DNA from 2 places in the Pseudomonas sp. B21-056 genome. Region 1 is predicted to be linked to the other one. Evidence: predicted binding sites of a transcription regulator. Region 1 holds the regulator's gene; the other holds the start of a gene.
The links. Region 1 encodes sigma-54, which starts transcription at its own class of promoters, with help from an activator protein. Its sites were predicted from a motif close to ANTGGCATNNANNTTGCTNT; they were not measured.

Region 1 (15,014 bases):
AGGCGAATTCTTTCTATCAATGATTTCTTGCGCATCAGCGCTTCCCCAGCAGATCGGTACGGTAATCCGTGGCCGGAAAATGGAACGCCACCGGACCGTCCGGATCGCCCTTCATGAATTGGCGAATGCGCGGGTTGTCCGAAGCCTTCAACTCCTGGGGCGTACCCTGCCCCAATACCTGGCCATCGCCGACCACATAGATGTAGTCCGCGATGCTGGCGGTTTCGGCCAGGTCATGGGATACCACGATGCTGGTGATGCCCAGGGCATCGTTGAGCAGCCGGATCAGGCGCACCAGCACCCCCATGGCGATCGGGTCCTGCCCAACGAAGGGCTCGTCATACATGAGGATTTTCGGATCGAGGGCAATCGCCCGCGCCAGGGCGACCCGACGCTTCATGCCACCGGACAGCTCGTCCGGCATCAGATCGAGGGCGCCACGCAGCCCGACCGCCTGCAACTTGAGCAGGACGATGTCGCGGATCATCTCATCCGGCAAGTCGGTATGGACCCGTAGCGGGAATGCCACGTTCTCGAATACATCGAGATCGGTGAACAGCGCGCCGCTCTGGAACAGCACGCCCATATGCTTGCGCGCATCGAACAGGTCGCTGCGCGACAGCTTGGGAAGATTCTGGCCATTGACCCAGACTTCACCGGCACTCGGCCGCAACTGCGCGCCCATCAGGCGCAGCAGCGTGGTCTTTCCGCACCCGGAAGGCCCCATGATGCCGGTCACCTTGCCGCGCGGGATACAAATATCGATGTCATTGAAAATGCTGCGCGTCCCTCGCTTGAAGGACAACCCCTTCAGCTCGACCGCGTAGGCGTTGTCGGCACTCATCTAAACTCCTTGCGATGCAGCCTCACATCCGAATGCCCTGCCCAGCCGATAGCGTCGGTACCACCGGGCATCCGAACCGGCGGCGAACTATATCACTGCAACGGCCAAGCGCCCAAGGGCCACCCCCAACCCGTTAAGCCTGGCTTAAGGTAAATGAGTGCATTTATCCAGAACCTGGTGAGGTGTTTGCACAACGCATGACGAACTAACGTGAGGGAATTGTTCATTGCCGCTATAATCGCCGCCTTTTCATCGGGCTATACGATTTCTGACATGAGCCAATCCAGCGATCTGATTCAATCGGCACAACGTACCATCCGCCTCGAGCTCGAAGCCGTGCAAGGCTTGCTGCCCCATATCGACGCTGATTTCGTACGCGCCTGCGAGATGATTCTGGCCAGCAAAGGCCGCGTCGTGGTGGTCGGCATGGGCAAATCCGGGCACATCGGCAACAAGATCGCCGCGACCCTGGCCAGCACCGGCACCACGGCATTTTTCGTCCACCCGGCCGAAGCCAGCCACGGTGACATGGGCATGATTACCCAGGACGACATTATCCTGGCCCTGTCCAACTCCGGCTCCACCAACGAAATCATTACCCTGCTGCCGTTGATCAAGCGCCTGGGTATCCAGTTGATCAGCGTCACCGGCAACCCCGACTCGCCGCTGGCCAAGGCCGCCGAAGTGAACCTCAATGTTCACGTCGAGCACGAAGCCTGCCCGCTGAACCTGGCACCAACCTCTTCCACCACTGCGGCCCTGGTCATGGGCGACGCCCTGGCCGTGGCCCTGCTGGAAGCCAGGGGGTTCACCGCGGAGGATTTCGCCTTCTCCCACCCTGGTGGCGCCCTGGGCCGACGCCTGCTACTGAAGGTCGAGAACGTGATGCACGCCGGGGACGAGTTGCCGCAGGTGCAACGCGGCACGCTGCTCAAGGATGCACTCATGGAGATGACCCGCAAAGGCCTGGGCATGACGGTGGTCCTCGAGGCCGACGGCAAGCTCGCCGGGATCTTCACCGACGGCGACTTGCGTCGTACCTTGGACCGGACCATCGATGTACACAGTGCCACCATCGAGCAGGTCATGACGCCCCACGGCAAGACCGCCCGCGCCGAAATGCTCGCCGCCGAGGCCCTGAAAATCATGGAAGACCACAAGATCAGCGCCCTGGTGGTGGTCGATGCCGAAGACCGCCCGGTGGGCGCCCTGAACATGCACGACTTGCTGCGTGCGGGAGTCATGTAAATGAACGCAGACCTGCTGCAACGCGGTAAAACCATCAAGCTGGCCGTGTTCGACGTGGACGGCGTGCTGACCGACGGGCGCCTGTACTTCCTCGAGGATGGTAGCGAGTTCAAGACCTTCAATACCCTCGACGGCCAGGGCATCAAGATGCTGATGGCCGCCGGCGTGCAGACCGCTATCATCAGCGGCCGCAAAACCCCGGTGGTCGAACGGCGTGCGAAGAACCTTGGCATTCCCCACCTTTATCAAGGGCGCGAGGATAAACTGGTGGTCCTGGACGAACTCCTGGGCCAACTCAACCTGAGCTATGAACAGGTCGCCTACCTGGGTGACGACCTGCCGGACCTGCCGGTGATCCGCCGGGTTGGCCTGGGCATGGCAGTGGCCAACGCGGCCGGCTTCGTACGCGAGCACGCCCACGGCGTCACCACGGCGCGAGGCGGCGAAGGCGCGGCCCGTGAGTTCTGCGAATTGATCCTGCGCGCCCAGGGCCGCCTCGAAGCGGCCAACGCCGCGTACCTGTGAGCCATTTATGCTGAGCAAGAAGATTCGCACCATCCTGCTGTTCGCGTGCATCGCGGCGATTTTCGCGGCGGTGGGCTACTGGAACATCAGCCCCGAACGTTTTCTCGACCGCCCCGCCGCACAGGTCCAGGAAAACGACATCGACTGGTATGCGACCAACACACATACACTGCAATACCTGCCCGATGGCAAAGTGCAGTACGAAATGACGTCCGACAAGGTCGATCACGTCAAGGCCACCGACATTACGCTGGTCGCCAATCCGGACCTGAACATGTTCCGCGGCACGGAGTTCCCGTGGCATGTGCAGAGCAAGCGTGCTGAAGTCAAACCCGGCGGCACCGAAGTTGAACTGATCGACTCGGTACGCGTGGCACGCACCGATGAGAAGAACCGCACGACCATCATCACCAGCACTCGCATGACCGTGTTCCCGCAGCAACAATATGCGCAGACCGAGCAACCCGTTAGAATCGACGGCGCCGGTGGTGTATCGACCGGCACGGGCATGAAGGCGTATTTGAAGGAAAGCAGGATACACCTGCTATCGAACGTAAGAGGACAGTATGAAGCTCGCTAAAACCCTCCCTATTTTGCTCAGTCTGGGCGCAGCACTGGGAAGCGCGAGCGCCTGGTCCCTCCCCAACGACCGCGACCAGCCTATCCGCATCCAGGCTGACGATGCCCAATTGGACGACAAGAACGGTGTCGCCACCTATAAGGGCGATGTGATCATCACCCAGGGTTCGATGAAGGTCACCGGCAACACCGTGACCATCACCCGCACCCCGAACGGCGACATCGACGTGGTGACCTCGGTGGGCAACCTGGCCTATTTCGAGCAGTTGCAAACCGCCGGCGACACCAAGCCCGTACAGGGTTACGGCGTGACCATCCAGTATCACGCCTCCCAGGACCGCGTCGTGCTGATCGATCGCGCCAAGGTCATCGACAAGGACAACAACGTCACCCAGGGCGAAAAAATCGTCTACGACACGAACAAGAAACTCGCCAGCGCCGGTCGCGCCACCGGCAACAAGGTGACCGAGCAGCGCCCACGGATCGACATGGTCATCCAGCCGAAAAAGAAAACCGAGCAAAAGGCCCAGTAATGGCAACTCTGAAAGCCCAGCACCTGGCCAAGAGCTACAAGAGCCGTCAAGTCGTGCGCGATGTCAGCCTGTCGATCGACAGCGGGCAGATCGTCGGCCTGCTCGGCCCCAACGGCGCGGGCAAGACCACCTGCTTCTACATGATCGTCGGCCTGGTCCAGGCCGATCAGGGCCGCGTCCTGATCGACGACCTGGACGTCAGCCACCAGCCGATGCATGGCCGGGCAAAGGCCGGTATCGGCTATTTGCCGCAAGAGGCGTCGATCTTCCGCAAACTGTCGGTTGCCGACAACATCATGGCGATCCTCGAGACCCGCAAGGAACTCGACAAGGCCGGTCGTCGCCAGGAGCTGGAAAGCCTGCTGCAGGAATTCCACATCAGCCACATCCGCGACAACCTCGGCATGAGCCTGTCCGGTGGCGAACGACGCCGGGTGGAAATCGCCCGAGCCCTGGCCACTGCCCCGAAATTCATCCTCCTCGACGAACCGTTCGCCGGTGTGGATCCGATTTCGGTGGGTGACATCAAGCAGATCATTCACCATCTCAAGGCCAAGGGGATCGGTGTGCTGATCACCGACCACAACGTGCGCGAGACGCTGGACATCTGCGAAACCGCCTACATCGTCAATGACGGCCAATTGATCGCCGAGGGTGACTCCGCCACCATCCTGGCCAACGAACTGGTCAAGGAAGTGTATCTGGGCCACGAGTTCCGCCTGTAAGCGCGAAGTGTCTGGCAAATTGTCCCGGCGCCGCTAATTTAACTAAGGCAGCGCCCTGGGGCGCTCTCAGTGAATCCCCGTCATCGGGAAACTAATTGAGAACTTCCCCTAGGCAAACACTTAAGTTTCAGGCATATAATTTGCTTAAGGTTTGGCGCTCCGGCGCCCTTGTAGTGGATGGCGCATGTGCGCCGGCGAATAAGGTGTTAAGCCCCTGCCATGAAACCATCGCTAGTCTTGAGAATGGGCCAGCAGCTGACGATGACACCGCAGCTGCAACAGGCCATCCGCCTGCTCCAATTGTCGACCCTGGACCTGCAACAGGAAATCCAGGAGGCCCTGGAATCCAATCCGATGCTCGAACGCCAGGAAGAAGGCGACGACTTCGACAATACCGATCCGCTGGCCGACAACGTCGAGCACAAACCCAATACCGAGATCCAGGAACCGTCTTACCAGGAGGAAGCCGCCCCGACGGTGGATAACCTCGAGGATGGCGAATGGAACGAACGCATCCCCAACGATCTGCCCGTGGACACAGCCTGGGAAGACGTCTACCAGACCAGCGCCAGCAGCCTGCCCAGCGGCGATGATGACGAGTGGGACTTCACCACCCGCACCTCTGCCGGCGAAAGCCTGCAAAGCCACCTGCTGTGGCAGTTGAACCTGGCGCCGATGTCCGACACCGATCGCCTGATCGCCGTGACCCTGATCGACTGCATCAACAACCAGGGCTACCTGGACGAGACCCTCGAAGAAATCCTCGAGGCCTTCGATCCCGAGCTGGACATCGAGCTGGACGAGATCGAAGCCGTCCTGCACCGTATCCAGCAGTTCGAGCCGGCCGGCATCGGCGCCCGCAACCTGGGTGAGTGCCTGCTGCTGCAACTGCGCCAGCTGCCCGCCAAGACGCCGTGGCTGGCCGAGGCCAAGCGACTGGTCACCGACTATATCGACCTGCTGGGCGGCCGCGACTATAGCCAGCTGATGCGGCGCATGAAGCTCAAGGAAGATGAGCTGCGCCAGGTGATCGAACTGGTCCAGAGCCTCAACCCACGCCCGGGCTCGCAGATCGAGGCCACCGAGCCCGAATACGTGGTGCCCGATGTGATCGTGCGCAAGCACAACGATCGCTGGCTGGTGGAACTGAACCAGGAATCGGTGCCCAAGCTGCGGGTCAACGCCCAGTACGCAGGTTTTGTAAGGCGCGCCGATACCAGCGCCGACAACACCTTCATGCGTAACCAGTTGCAGGAAGCGCGCTGGTTCATCAAGAGCCTGCAAAGCCGCAACGAAACGCTGATGAAGGTCGCCACCCAGATCGTGGAACATCAACGCGGCTTCCTGGACTACGGCGACGAAGCGATGAAGCCGTTGGTCCTGCACGACATTGCCGAGGCAGTGGGCATGCACGAGTCGACAATCTCCCGGGTGACCACGCAGAAATTCATGCATACCCCACGGGGTATCTACGAATTGAAATATTTTTTCTCCAGTCACGTCAGCACCTCCGAGGGCGGAGAATGCTCATCCACGGCCATCCGCGCGATCATCAAGAAACTGGTGGCTGCGGAAAATCAGAAAAAGCCGTTGAGTGACAGCAAGATCGCTGGTTTACTGGAGGCACAAGGCATTCAGGTGGCCCGCCGTACCGTCGCCAAATACCGTGAATCCCTAGGGATTGCACCTTCGAGCGAACGCAAGCGGTTGATGTAACAGGCCACGCCACAGCGTTCCAGTGGCAGGCATTTCTGCCTGCCGCTTTATGCACTGGCAACGAAGGAGAAGCTGTATGCAAGTCAACATCAGTGGACACCAACTGGAAGTGACCGAACCCCTGCGTACGTACATCGGCGAAAAACTCGACCGATTGGAAAGGCATTTCGACAAGATCACCAACGTGCAGGTCACGATGAACGTCGAGAAGCTGCTGCAGAAAATCGAAGCCACGTTGCATATTCCCGGTGGAGAGGTGGTTGCCAACGCGGAGCACACAGACATGTATGCCGCGATTGACCTGCTGACCGACAAGCTGGATCGCCAACTCAAAAAGCATAAGGAAAAGACCCAGAGCCTGCTCCAAGGCGCAACCGGTCGTTAACCCCCCCAATCCATGATCCGACTAGAATCCATCCTGACCCCCGGCCGTTCCCAGGTGAACGCGCCGGGAGGCAGCAAGAAGAAAGCCCTCGAACAAATCGCCAACCTGATCCACCGGGAAGTACCGGATCTGGAAATGCAGGACGTTTTCGAGGCCCTCGTTGCCCGTGAAAAACTCGGTTCCACCGGTTTTGGCAACGGCATCGCCATTCCCCATTGCCGCCTCAAGGGTTGTGCCACGCCGATCAGCGCGCTGCTGCACCTTGAAGCCCCCATAGATTTCGACGCCATCGATGGCGCACCGGTCGACCTGCTGTTCGTCCTGCTGGTCCCGGAAGCGGCAACCGACAAGCACCTTGAACTGCTCCGCCAGATCGCCAGCATGCTGGACCGCAAGGAAGTGCGCGACAGGCTGCGCGGCGCATCGAGCAACGAAGCCTTGTATCAGGTTGTCCTGGACGAGCAGAACGGTCATTAATCATGCGCCTGATCATCGTCAGCGGCCGCTCCGGCTCCGGTAAAAGCACGGCCCTCAATGTGCTTGAGGACAGCGGCTACTATTGCATCGACAACCTGCCGGCCGGCCTGCTGCCGGAGTTGGCCGAGCGGGCGCTGATCCACACCGAGCTGGCGCAACCGCTGGTGGCGGTTTCCGTCGACGCGCGCAACCTGCCAAGCCACCTGTCGCGCTTTCCCGAACTGCTCGAGGAAGTGCGCAACCGGCATATCCAGTGCGACGTGCTGTATCTGGATGCCGATGATGAAACCCTGCTCAAGCGCTTTTCCGAGACCCGGCGGCGCCACCCCCTGAGCAACGCCAACCGCTCGCTGGCCGAAGCCATCGAAGACGAAAGCCAGCTGTTGGGGCCGATCGCCGACCTGGCGGACCTCAAGGTCAACACCACGAACCTGAACCTGTATCAGCTGCGTGACACCATCAAGTTGCGTTTGCTGAACCAGCCGGAACCGGGCACCGCGTTCCTGGTGGAGTCGTTCGGCTTCAAGCGTGGCATGCCGGTAGACGCCGACCTGGTGTTCGATGTGCGCTGCCTGCCCAACCCTTATTGGAAACCGGAACTGCGCGAGCAGTCCGGGCTGGATCAACCGGTGATCGACTACCTGGCGGCCCAGCCGGATGTCGAGGAAATGTTCCAGGACATCTCCGGCTACCTGCTTAAATGGCTGCCCCGCTTTGCCGCAAGCAACCGCGCCTATGTCACGATCGCCATCGGTTGTACCGGTGGTCATCACCGCTCCGTCTACCTGACCGAGCGCCTGGGCCAGCTCCTGCAACAATCCCTGAAGAACGTCCAGGTTCGCCACCGCGACCTCAGCTAAAGGATCCACATCGCGATGCCTGCTCGGGAAATTGAAATCATCAACAAGCTGGGCTTGCATGCCCGCGCGTCAGCCAAGTTCGTCGGGGTGGCAGGCCAGTTCAAGGACACCACCATCCGGGTCGGTCGTACGCCGGAGGCCACGGTCGATGGCAAGAGCATCATGGCAATGATGATGCTCGCAGCGGGCAAGGGCACCAAGATCTACCTGGAAACCCAAGGCGAGCAGGAGCAGGAGGCGATGGATGCGCTGGTGACCCTGATCAACAACTACTTCGACGAAGGTGGCTGACACCGCAAGACTGTTGTGGCGAGGGGATTTATCCCCGCTGGGCTGCGAAGCAGCCCTGCGGGGATAAATCCCCTCGCCACAGGATGCTTTTACACATTAAAAAGGCGCGTCATCCAATGGATGCCGCGCCTTTTTTATCGCAATGAAAGTCAGCTACCCGCCACCGTCATCCGCTCGATCAGCACCGAACCGGTGCGGATGTTGCTGCGCAGTTCCAGATCATTGCCCACGGCCACGATCTGCTTGAACATATCGCGCATGTTGCCGGCAATGGTCACTTCCTGGACCGGGAACTGGATCTCGCCATTCTCGACCCAGAAACCTGCCGCGCCACGGGAATAGTCCCCGGTGACCATGTTCAGGCCATGGCCCATCAACTCGGTCACCAGCAAGCCTCGCCCCATCCGCCGCAGCAAGGCCGCCTGGTCCTCTTCGCCGTGGGTTACGAACAGGTTGTGCACACCACCGGCATTGGCGGTGCTCGGCATGCCGAGTTTGCGGCCCGAATACGTGCCGAGGATGTAGGACACCAGCTCCCCCTTCTCCACGAACGGCTTGGCATAGGTGGCCAGGCCATCGCCGTCGAACGCCGAACTGCCCATGGCCTGCATCAGGTGCGGGCGTTCGTCGATAGTCATCCATTCCGGGAACAGTTTCTGGCCCAGCGCACCTTCGAGGAACGAGGATTTGCGATACAGGTTGCCGCCGGAAACCGCCGACAGGAAGCTGCCGAACAATCCACCGGCCAGCTCGGCGGCAAACAGCACCGGCACTTCACAGGTCGGTACCGGTCGCGCGCCCAGGCGGCTGGCCGCCCGTTGCGCGGCCTTCTGGCCGATCGACAACGGATCTGCCAACAGACTGCCCTGGCGGTTCACGTCGTACCAGTAATCGCGCTGCATCTGGCCGTTGGCTTCGGCGATCATTACGCAACTGAGGCTGTGACGGGTCGACGCATAACCGCCGATGAAACCGTGGCTGTTACCGTACACCCGGCAGCCCTGATGGGTATTGAGCGTCGTGCCGTCGGCGTTCTTGATCCGCGGGTCGGTATCGAACGCCGCCGCTTCACAGCGCAACGCCTGCTCGATGGCCTGCTCGGGGGTGATGTCCCAGGCGTGGAACAGGTCGAAGTCCCGCGACTCCTTGCACATCAGGGCGGCATCGGCCAGGCCCGAGGCTTCGTCCTCGGAGGTGTGCTGGGCGATCGCCAGCGCTGCGGCGACGGTTTCGCGAATGGCATCCGGGCCGCTGGCCGACGTACTGGCCGAGCCCTTGCGCTGGCCGACGTACAAGGTGATACCGAAACCCTGGTCGCGATTGAATTCGACAGTTTCCACTTCACGCTGGCGTACCGACGTCGACAGGCCCTGTTCCAGGGACACCGCCACCTCACAGGCGCTGGCGCCCTGTCGCTTGGCTTCGGCAAGGATCTGCTCGACCTGCTCCTGCAGTGCCGGCAATGCCTGCGGGCCGACGCTCTGAACTGCACTCATGGCTTTCTCCACTCAAATTCTGCTTTCGGTAAGGCCTTCGAGCGACCGGGCCGGACAAGCGGCCCCCGACTGGTTATCATGGCGGCGTTTCTTTGCGGACTGCCCCCATGGTTGATTCTTACGACGACTCCCTCTACGAGGGTGAAAAAAGCAAATCCCAGGTCAAACGCGAGCTGCATGCTCTGGTTGACCTCGGCGAGCGCCTGACAACACTCAAGCCGGACTTGCTGGCCAAACTGCCCTTGACCGACGCCTTGCGCCGGGCCCTGGCCGATGCGCCCAAGCACACCGCGAATATCGCGCGTAAACGGCACCTGCAGTTCATCGGCAAACTGATGCGCGATCAGGACACTGACGCCATCCTGGTTCTGCTCGATCAACTCGATGCCTCCACCCGGCAGTACAACGAACGCTTCCATAACCTGGAACGCTGGCGCGATCGCCTGATCGCAGGCGACGACGGCACCCTGGAAAAGTTCGTCATCGACTACCCGGAGGCCGATCGCCAGCAACTGCGCTCCCTGATCCGTCAGGCCCAGCACGAAGTGGCGCAGAACAAGCCGCCGGCTTCGAGCCGTAAAATCTTCAAGTACATCCGTGAACTGGACGAGACTCAACGCGGCCTGCGCTGAGTAACGCACTTGTAGGAGCTGTCGAGTGCAACGAGGCTGCGATCTTTCCCCAGACAATTGAATCCAGGGCGAAAGATCAAAAGATCGAAGCCTTCGGCAGCTCCTACGCGCCCGTGCCACCCACGGTAATCGCATCAATCTTCAGGGTCGGCTGACCGACACCCACCGGCACCGACTGCCCGTCCTTGCCGCATGTCCCTACGCCGCTGTCCAGGGCCAGGTCGTTACCGACCATCGACACCTTGCTCATCGCCTCCGGTCCGTTACCGATCAGCGTCGCGCCTTTGACCGGCGCGGTGATCTTGCCGTCCTCGATCAGGTAGGCCTCGCTGGTGGAGAACACGAACTTGCCGCTGGTGATGTCCACCTGGCCGCCGCCGAGGTTGGCGCAGTAGATGCCCTTTTTCACCGAGGCGATGATCTCCGCCGGATCACTCTGGCCACCGAGCATGTAGGTGTTGGTCATGCGCGGCATCGGCAGGTGCGCATACGACTCACGGCGGCCGTTGCCGGTACGGGCCACACCCATCAGCCGGGCGTTGAGCTTGTCCTGCATGTAGCCCTTGAGGACGCCGTTCTCGATCAGCGTGGTGCACTCGGTCGGGGTGCCTTCGTCGTCGACGCTCAGCGAGCCGCGCCGCCCGGCCAAGGTGCCGTCGTCGACAATGGTGCAGAGTTTCGAAGCAACCATTTCGCCCATGCGCCCGCTGTAGGCTGAGCTGCCCTTGCGGTTGAAATCGCCTTCCAGGCCATGCCCTACTGCTTCGTGCAGCAGGACGCCGGACCAGCCGGACCCCAACACCACCGGCAACGTACCGGCCGGCGCCGGAATCGCTTCGAGGTTGACCAGCGCCTGACGCAAAGCCTCTCGGGCGTAGCCCATCGCGCGGTCTTCGTTGAGGAAATAGCGGTAGTCGGTACGCCCGCCGCCACCATGCCCACCCCGCTCGCGGCGACCGTTCTGCTCGACGATCACGCTGACATTGAAGCGCACCAGCGGCCGTACATCCGCCGCCAGGCCGCCGTCGGTGGACGCCACCAGGATGCGCTCCCAGACACCGGCCATGCTCACCGACACCTGCTGGATACGCGGATCGAGGGCACGGGTAGCGACGTCGATGCGCTTGAGCAGTTCGACCTTTTCGGCGCGGCTCATGACTTCCAACGGATTATCCGGCGCATACAACTGCGCAACGTCCTGGCTACTGAACGCCTGGACCGTGCCGTTCTGCCCGGCCCGGGAAATCGAACGCGCCGCACGGGCCGCGGCCCCCAAGGCTTCGAGGGTAATGGCATTGCTGTAGGCAAAGCCGGTTTTTTCGCCGGACTGGGCACGCACGCCTACGCCCTGGTCCAGGTTGAAACTGCCTTCCTTGACGATGCCGTCTTCCAGCGACCAGGACTCGGAGATCTGGCCCTGGAAATACAGGTCGGCCGCATCGATACCCGGGCCGGCCAGGTCGCCCAGCACGCCTTGCAGGCTTTCGAGGGTCACGCCGCCGGGGGCTAGAAGGTGTTCACTGACTGAGGACAACAACCCGCTCATATGTTTTACGCCTTGAATTCGTCGTCTTGGACAGGCCGCTGTCGAGCGCCCTGCGAGAAAAAGCGCCGATGGCTGGCCACCGGCATGCGCGCCCGGATGGACGCCTGTTCGCTGCTGTCGCGCTCGGCCAACAACACGGCTTCGCCTTGATCCTGTTGCGCCAGCACCCGCCCCCAGGGGTCGACAATCGCCGCGTGGCCAAAGGTTTCCCGAGGCCCCGGATGCACGCCACCCTGGGCGGCCGCCAGCACATAGCACTGGGTTTCGATGGCCCGGGCGCGGATCAGCACCTCCCAATGAGCCGCACCGGTCACGGCGGTAAACGCCGAGGGGGCCGTGATCAATTCCGCGCCGGCCGCCCGCAGCTCGCTGTAAAGCTCCGGGAAACGCAAGTCGTAGCAGACCGTCAGGCCAATCCTTCCCACCGGCGTATCGGCGACCACCACATTGCCGCCATAAGCATAGTCATCAGACTCACGGTAGCGCCCACGATTGTCAGCCACATCCACGTCGAACAGATGCAGCTTGTCGTACCGCGCCACGATCTGGCCCTGATCGTCCACCAGCAACGAACAGGCATGAGCCTTGGCCTCGGGCCGGTCCACCGGCGGCAAAGGCAACGTGCCGGCCACAATCCATAACCTGAGGTCACGGGCGACCTGTTTCAACCAGGGCAGGATCGGTCCCTGACCAAAGGCTTCGGCGCGACCGATGTCGGCCACGTCCCGCCGCCCCATCGCCGCGAAGTTTTCCGGCAGCACCGCCAACCGCGCACCGCCAGCGGCGGCCTGTTCCAGCAGTACACGGGCACGTGCCAGGTTGGCGAGCACATCGCTTTGGCTGACCATTTGAATCACTGCGACTGGCATGGTGCTTCCCTCCTGTCTCATCTCGTTCCCACGCTCCGCGTGCGCATCAAGTGACGCTCCGCGTCACAGGGGCGCAGAGCGCCCCAGGCGGCATTCCCACGCAGAGCGTGGGAACGATCGACGTCAGAACGGCTTGTCGAAAGTGATCTTCGGCTCTTTCCACGGTCCCTTGACGTCATATCTTACGCTGGCAAAACGCGCCACGCGGTCGCCGATCAGTTTGTCGATCAGAAACAGCGCGCCGCCCACCGCCGGCGCGCCGACAATCAGCGCGGCAATCGGCAGGTTGTTGGTCACCGGCAATGTTACCTGCAACTTGGCATCGACCCGGTCGGCCACCATATCCAGCGTTCCGTTGAGTTCCAGATTGCTCGAAGGCCCCGTCAGGGTAATGGGTTCACGGGTCACGTAGACACCGTTGCTCGCCACCAGCAGCCCCTTGACCCGATCGTAGCTCAGGCCCTTGCCGAAAAGGTCGGAGAAGTCCAGGCGCAGCCGCCGGCCGATAGAGTTGAAGTTCAGCAGGCCGAACACCCGCAACGCCTGGGCGCTACCCTCGACCTCGATGAACTGGCCCTTGTTCAACGACGCGTCGAGGCTGCCGGAAAAGCGCTTGGTCGCGACCCACGCCGGCGAGCCAGGCCAATTGCCATCGACGTCCATGTGGAAGTCCTGGCTGGTCACGCTCGGGGCGAATCCCCAGCCCTTGAGCACATCGGCCAGATTCTTGCCGCCGATGCGGCCCTTGTACCAACTGCGGGTGGAACCGGGTACGCCTTCCCAGCCGCCACTGCCCTGCAACACCATGCCCTTGAGGCCCATGTCCAGATTGTTCAACGCGATGCCTTTGCTGGTCGGACGCACCTTCAACGACCAGGCGCCGATCAGATCCGGGCCTTGGAACAACTGGTCGATTGCGATATCCATGGCCGGGATCCGGGTGGGATCCACCGATGCCAACGGGTCCGGCGCGTTTTCGTCGGCCTGTACCGTCGGGTCAGCGGCCGGCAGGCGAACGTAATCAAGCTTGATCCCGATCGGGGCGGTCTTCGCATCCGGCAGGCTGGCGTTGCCCTTGGCCTGCTGGCTGTCGAGTCGCAAGGCCCAGGCATCCGGCTTACGGTCGAGCTGCACCGATGCCTGTTCCAGGGTCGTCCCCATCGCCGTGAGTTTGCCCACCTTGAGATCAGCGCTGCTGAGCAATTGCCTGGCGCTGCCGCTCGGGTCCTGTCCGGCATACTTGTTCATCAGGTCCTGCCACGGCCCGACATCCAGCTCCGAAAGCGCCCCGCGCAGTCGCAGCCCTTTGACTCCAGGCAAGACAGGATCGCCGCTCCCCAGCAACAGCTCGCCGCGACCGTCGGCCATCTTCCCGCCCGGCGCTGCGTAAGTGAAGCTGGCGAGGTCACCATAATTGACCCAGTAACGCCGCTCCGGCCCTTGCAGCGTCATGCGAAACAGCGTGTCGCGCCCGGTATCGGCCGTCATGCCGAAGGGCGCCGGCAGGTCCACCGCCACGCCCTTGAGGTTGGAGCTGACCGACAACTGGCTGTCGGCTCCGTCGAGAATCACCTGCAACTGGTACGGAACGACCCCGGACACGGGCAACGGCTGGGTGACGTTCAGCCAGTCGGTGAGTTTCTTGACTTCCAGCCGCCCGGACGCAACCACTCGGGTATTGAGCGCACCGGCACGGCCATCGGCAAAAATCTGTGCCGTCAACGGTCGCTCGAACGCCCGGGCCGCGATGTTCTTGCCGCTCAAGCCCTTACTGCTGTCGAAGCGGAAATCACCCTTGAGCTGGGTCAGCTCCAGCACCGGTTCGCTGAGCTTGAGTCGGGCGTTGTCGGTGCGGAAGTCCACCAGGATCTTCGGTTGGTCGCCCTTGGCCAACGGGATATCGAGCTTCACATTGCCTTGCAGGCCGCCTTCGCCTTCCCAGCCGGCGAACGTCTCGGCCGTGCCGATCGGCGCCGTCTGGAGGATTTTCAGCCCGTCCCCCAAGCCTCCGGCGAATCCGCCATCCAGCAACAGATGGGAGTGCTGGCCACTCGGGACATGGGGAATGTTCACCGCTACGTCTTTGACCTGGGTGTCGAGCAATTGCCCCTGGCTGGCGAAGATGCGCACGCCACTGTCTTCGACGAAGACATCGCCACTGACCTTGCCGACCGAAGGCCAGCCCGGCTGGAAGGCCAGCTCGGCGTCATGCACCTTGAAGAACAGGCTGATGCTGCGGGCCGTGTCCTCGGCGCCGTGGTTCAGCGAACCCTGGTACTGGAAAAAAC
Region 2 (5,187 bases), 2.1 Mb from region 1:
CATACTTCACGCCAAAAAACGCGCCCACTACCCCGCCCAGCAGCAGCCACCACCACTCCTGCATGAACTCCGACAGGCCGATGACCATCAGGGTGAAAGCCGGCAGTTGTGCGCCGAACCCGGAGAACACCGATTCGAACTGCGGCACCACCTTGACCAGCAGGATGCCGGTAACCACTGCCGCGACGAGCACAACGGCCGTCGGATAGGTCATGGCTTTCTTGATCTTGGCCTTGAGGGCTTCGCTCTTTTCCTTGTAGGTCGCGACCCGGTCCAGCAGGGTGTCCAGGGCGCCGGCCTGTTCACCGGCGTCCACCAGGTTGCAGTACAACTCGTCGAAATACTGCGGGCACTTGCGCAACGACGCGGCAAAGCTGTTGCCGGCGGCGACTTCCTGTTTCACCTCGTCCACCAGCTTGCGCATGTTGGCGTTATCGAAGCCTTCGCCAATGATGTCGAAGGCTTGCAGCAAGGGAACACCGGCCTTGAGCATCGTTGCCATCTGGCGGGTGAAGAGGGCGATATCCAGTGGCTTGATGCGTTTGCCCTTGCTGAATATCGAGGTGGATTTCTTGCGAACCTTGTCCGGGTTGATCCCTTGCTTGCGCAATTGCGCCTTGACCAGCGCCGGGCTCTGGCCGGTCAGCTCGCCGGACATCTTTGTGCCTTTGCGGTCCTTGCCTTCCCAGGTGTAGGTATCGGTTTTTACTGCCTTGACCGCCATGTTCAATCCTTGGTGACCCGGTTGATTTCTTCGAGGCTGGTCACGCCTTGCATCACTTTGAGCAGCCCCGAAGTGCGCAGGTCATTGAAGCCGTCCTTGCGCATCTGCAGATCGATTTCCAGGGAATTGCCTTCGGCCATGATCAGCCGTTGCAGCTCAGGCGTATTTTTCACCACTTCATAAACCCCCACGCGTCCCTTGTAGCCGCTGTTGCACTGTTCGCAACCGACCGGCTCATAGATCGTGAATGAGCCGATGCGTTCCTTGGGGAAGCCTTCCTTGAGCAGGGTTTCCTCGGGAATCTCCGTGGCTTTCTTGCATTGGTTGCACAGTTTTCGCGCCAGACGCTGGGCGATGATCAGGTGGACCGCCGTGGCGATGTTGAAGCCGGGGATGCCCATGTTCTGCAAGCGGATTAGGGTTTCGGCGGCGCTGTTGGTGTGCAGGGTGGAGAGCACCATGTGCCCGGTCTGGGCTGCCTTGATGGCAATTTCAGCCGTTTCCAGGTCGCGGATCTCACCCACCATGATCACATCCGGGTCCTGGCGCAGGAACGAGCGCAGGGCCTGGGCAAAGTCCATTCCCTGACGTGGGTTCACGTTGACCTGATTGATGCCTTCCATGTTGATTTCCACCGGGTCTTCGGCGGTGGAAATGTTGATGTCCACGGTATTGAGGATATTCAAGCCGGTGTAGAGCGAGACAGTCTTGCCCGAGCCGGTCGGTCCGGTCACCAGGATCAGCCCTTGTGGTTGCTTGAGGGCCGCGAGATAGAGGTCTTTCTGATCCGGCTCGTAGCCCAGGGCATCGATGCCCATTTGCGCGCTGGAAGGGTCGAGGATCCGGATCACCACCTTTTCGCCCCAGAGCGTGGGCAGGGTATTGACCCGGAAGTCGATGGATTTGGTTTTCGACAGGCGCATCTTCAGCCGGCCGTCCTGCGGTTTACGCCGCTCGGAAATATCCAGGCTGGCCATGACCTTCAGGCGCGCGGCGATGCGGGTGGCCAGTTGGGTCGGCGGCCTGGCCACTTCCCGCAGCATGCCGTCGGTACGCACCCGCACCCGATAGGATTTTTCATAGGGTTCGAAGTGCAGGTCCGAAGAGCCGCCCTTGATCGCGTCCAGCAGCATCTTGTTGACGAACCGCACCACCGGCGCGTCATCGGTGTCCTGGCCGGTGATGGCGTCCTGCTTGCGATCGTCGTCCGACTCGATGTCCAGGCCATCGAGGTCGACATCACCCATGCCTTCCAGGCCCGTGGTGCTGGATTCGAAAAACTTCTCGATGGCATCGCTGAGTTTGTCATCCTCCACCAGGATGGCTTCGGTGGTCAGGCCGGTACTGAACTGGATGTCGTTGATGGCCTGGTGGTTGGTGGGGTCGGAGATCCCCACGAACAGCTTGTTACCGCGCCGCCACAGCGGCAGGGCATGGTGTTGCCGGACCAGTTTCTCACTGACAAGGCCAGTGGGCTGGCTTTCCTTGTCCAGGCTGTTGAGGTCCAGCAGGGCGACGCCAAAATGCTCCGAGGCGATTTCCGCAACCTGGCGGCTCTGGACCAGTTTGTTCTGCACCAGATAGCTGACCAGGGGCATGCGATTGCGTTGGGCTTGCTGCTGCGCCTGCTGCGCGCTTTGCTCGGTGATCAGCTCGGCCAGCACCAGTTGCTTGGTCAAACCGCTGAGGGTGATGTCATTCATGGGGATACCAACTGCTGACAGTTCATGACTTATAGCCTAGTCAAGCATCGACGCCAAACCAGCGGGGCGGGGTGACAAAAAGTGTCAGATAGTGCGGATGTTGGGGTAGGACGTTGGGATTACGTGGACTCAAACCCCTTGCTGGCTGGGTGCCAAGGGTTGGCATATGCCGTGCAATACCCCCTCCAACCATGAGATTTCGCCTCATGTAATGGAGATGTCTATGAGCAAGCAGAATGGTTTTACTCTGATCGAGCTGCTGATCGTCGTGGCGATTATCGGCATTCTGGCGACATTTGCGTTGCCGCAGTATTCCAAGTATCAGGCGCGGGCCAAGGTAACGGCAGCGGTGGCGGAAGCGACCGCGTTGAAGGTGCCGTTCGAGGATATGATCAACCAGGGTACTGATCCAACCCTGGCGACCGTCGGTGGAACGGCAACAACCGGCAATTGCACCATGACCGCTTCCGGCACCGCCTCTACGGGCTTGGGTAGCATTGGCTGCACCCTGCTCAATGCTCCCGGCCCGGTGCTGGGCAAGACAATTACCCTCAGTCGTGATGGGAACGGCGTATGGACTTGCGCTACCACGGCGGCTAAAGAGTTCGCCCCTAAAGGGTGCCCAGGCGTATAAGGCCAACAGTCTGTGACGAGGGAGCGTACTCCTGCTGGGTCGTGTAGCAACCCCATAATCAGGGCCGCTGCGCGCTGAAGCGGCAACCAAGCCCCCGCGGGAGTAAGCCAAATTCCCTCGTCACAAAAAATCTCCTTATTTCATAAGGTTAGGGGTAGCCAAAACCCGCAAGTTGCATGTCTGGAATCAATAAGTCATGCATTTTGCATGATCAGGGAAATTAGCGTTTCGCTTAACTTATTGATTTTAAGGAAAATAATTTATTTCTCAAAACTGGCACACCCTTCGCACTACTCCTGATAACCCTGCCGGGAAGCACCTCCGGCAGTTTCTGAGAAAAACAGGAGTTACTCGTATGAAGAAGTTCGCTATCACTGCCGCTGCTGCTGCCGCACTGACCTTGACCATGGCTAACGCATTTGCCGAGACTGCTCAAGCGACCCAGGCTCCAATGATGTTGGCTGCTGGCGAAGTGACCAAGGCGAAGGAAGCCACCTCCGACACCTGGATCACCACCAAGGTCAAGGCTGACCTGGTTACCGAAAAAGGTATCCCTGGTTCCGATATCAAAGTTGAAACCAACAAAGGCGTTGTATCCCTGTCTTCGACTGTTGCCGTAACTGAGACTCAGAAAGACACTGCCGTGGCGATCGCCAAGAAAATCAAAGGCGTCAAAGCCGTATCGGCTGATGGCCTGAAGGCCGATTAAGGCCAAGACTTCTCGCCTGGACTGGGAGAGGGCACGGCAAACGGGCTGAGTCATACGTTTGCCGTTGCTTTGGAGTTCATGCGAAAGGCCACAGGGACGTGGCCGCCACAGGCCCTCGGTGTTTGCCGGGGGCCTGTTCTATTCCGGATGAAAGTCAGCCGACCCTTGTATTGACTGGTCTACCGCCATCGCGAGCAGGCTCGCTCCCACATTGGTTGTGGGTTGTCCTAAAAATGTACGGTCGGCGCCGATCCCTGTGGGAGCGAGCCTGCTCGCGATGGCAGTGTCACTGCCAGCCTCATTCAGGGCCCCCGCCGGCTGGTGATCTGCACCAGCCGATTGCCCTCGAAACGCAGGAACTGGTACATGCCGCTGTTGGGGCCGTAGGTCCATTCCTCCACCGGGTATTCCTCCCGACGATTGACGCTGCGTTTGTAGCCCAGGTCGTCTCGCGCAACGGGTTGCCCGCACTTTTGCAGCACTTCGCTCGAGCGGTCGCCGACACTGATCAACTGACTGCCGCAGCGCAATGTGTCGGCCGCCGATGCGGGGCCGGTGGCGAGCAGCAAGCCCAGGCCGAGCCAGTGGAGGTGCTTCATCTTATTCGGCATCCAGATGCAGAGGGGTGATCACACGCCCGTCGCTTTCGGCCTGGCCGAGGCTGGCGTCGATGAAGTAGACACGGTCATCGGCCAATTGGCCTTTGTCCACCAGGAAGTCCTTGATGCTGCTGGCTCGCTCCTGGCCCAGCTCGCGCAGCAATACATCGCTGCCGCTCCAGAACTTGATGACGCCTTCACGCAGTTTCTCGATGCGGGCCTTTTTATCCAGTTGTGTCCATTCGGCCGGCGGCTGGGTCTTGAGACGGGTTCGGTAGATGCCTTCCAGCAGCGGGGCCTTTTCATCTTCCGGTACTTGCAACAACGCCGCCTTGGCCGGAACCTTGTCGCCCCGGCGTTGCAGCATCTTGTAGTAGTTGTACTGGTATTCGCGCTCCAGGCGCTGGCCGGCGAGCAGTGGGCCATCGCTGCTTTCGGCGGCGGTGCCTTCGATTTCCAGGCGCAACTCAGGACGCTTGGCCAGTGCCTCGGAGAGTTTGAGCAGCACGCCTTCATTTTCCTGGCTCAGGTCGCTGGAGCCGGGTGCGAAGGCGACGCTGCCTAGGTCTTCCGAGCCACCGCCGGCCACCAGCCCGCCGATGAGTTTGAACGGCGCCTGGGCGGCCCGCACCACCAGGTTGCGCAGGGTCTGCCAGACAATCGGCATCACACTGAATTGCGGGTCGTTGAGGTTACCGGACACCGGCAGCTCGATGGAGATCCTGCCCTCGGAGTCCTTCAGCAGCGCGACGGCCAGTTTCAGTGGCAGGCTCACGGCATCCGGGCTGTCGACCTTTTCCCCCAGTTGCAATTGTTCG

Region 2: a site for sigma-54 is predicted at 2,586-2,605, ahead of LOY67_RS23420 (pilin). Genes of this name have one in related genera too.

What each region holds. Positions count from the first base shown of each region.
Region 1 covers NZ_CP087203.1:986,936-1,001,949, reverse strand. Annotated here, with positions in the region: gene mlaE (lipid asymmetry maintenance ABC transporter permease subunit MlaE) at 1-35, opposite strand, end outside; gene LOY67_RS04250 (ATP-binding cassette domain-containing protein) at 35-844, opposite strand; gene LOY67_RS04245 (KpsF/GutQ family sugar-phosphate isomerase) at 1,118-2,092, shown strand; gene LOY67_RS04240 (KdsC family phosphatase) at 2,093-2,617, shown strand; gene lptC (LPS export ABC transporter periplasmic protein LptC) at 2,625-3,197, shown strand; gene lptA (lipopolysaccharide transport periplasmic protein LptA) at 3,184-3,729, shown strand; gene lptB (LPS export ABC transporter ATP-binding protein) at 3,729-4,454, shown strand; gene LOY67_RS04220 (RNA polymerase factor sigma-54) at 4,674-6,170, shown strand; gene hpf (ribosome hibernation-promoting factor, HPF/YfiA family) at 6,247-6,555, shown strand; gene ptsN (PTS IIA-like nitrogen regulatory protein PtsN) at 6,568-7,032, shown strand; gene rapZ (RNase adapter RapZ) at 7,035-7,892, shown strand; gene LOY67_RS04200 (HPr family phosphocarrier protein) at 7,908-8,183, shown strand; gene pmbA (metalloprotease PmbA) at 8,333-9,679, opposite strand; gene yjgA (ribosome biogenesis factor YjgA) at 9,787-10,311, shown strand; gene tldD (metalloprotease TldD) at 10,415-11,857, opposite strand; gene LOY67_RS04180 (carbon-nitrogen hydrolase family protein) at 11,863-12,726, opposite strand; gene LOY67_RS04175 (YhdP family protein) at 12,850-15,014, opposite strand, start outside.
Region 2 covers NZ_CP087203.1:5,384,128-5,389,314, reverse strand. Annotated here, with positions in the region: gene LOY67_RS23430 (type II secretion system F family protein) at 1-724, opposite strand, end outside; gene pilB (type IV-A pilus assembly ATPase PilB) at 727-2,427, opposite strand; gene LOY67_RS23420 (pilin) at 2,651-3,061, shown strand; gene LOY67_RS23415 (BON domain-containing protein) at 3,417-3,770, shown strand; gene LOY67_RS23410 (DUF2845 domain-containing protein) at 4,073-4,369, opposite strand; gene LOY67_RS23405 (DUF748 domain-containing protein) at 4,371-5,187, opposite strand, start outside.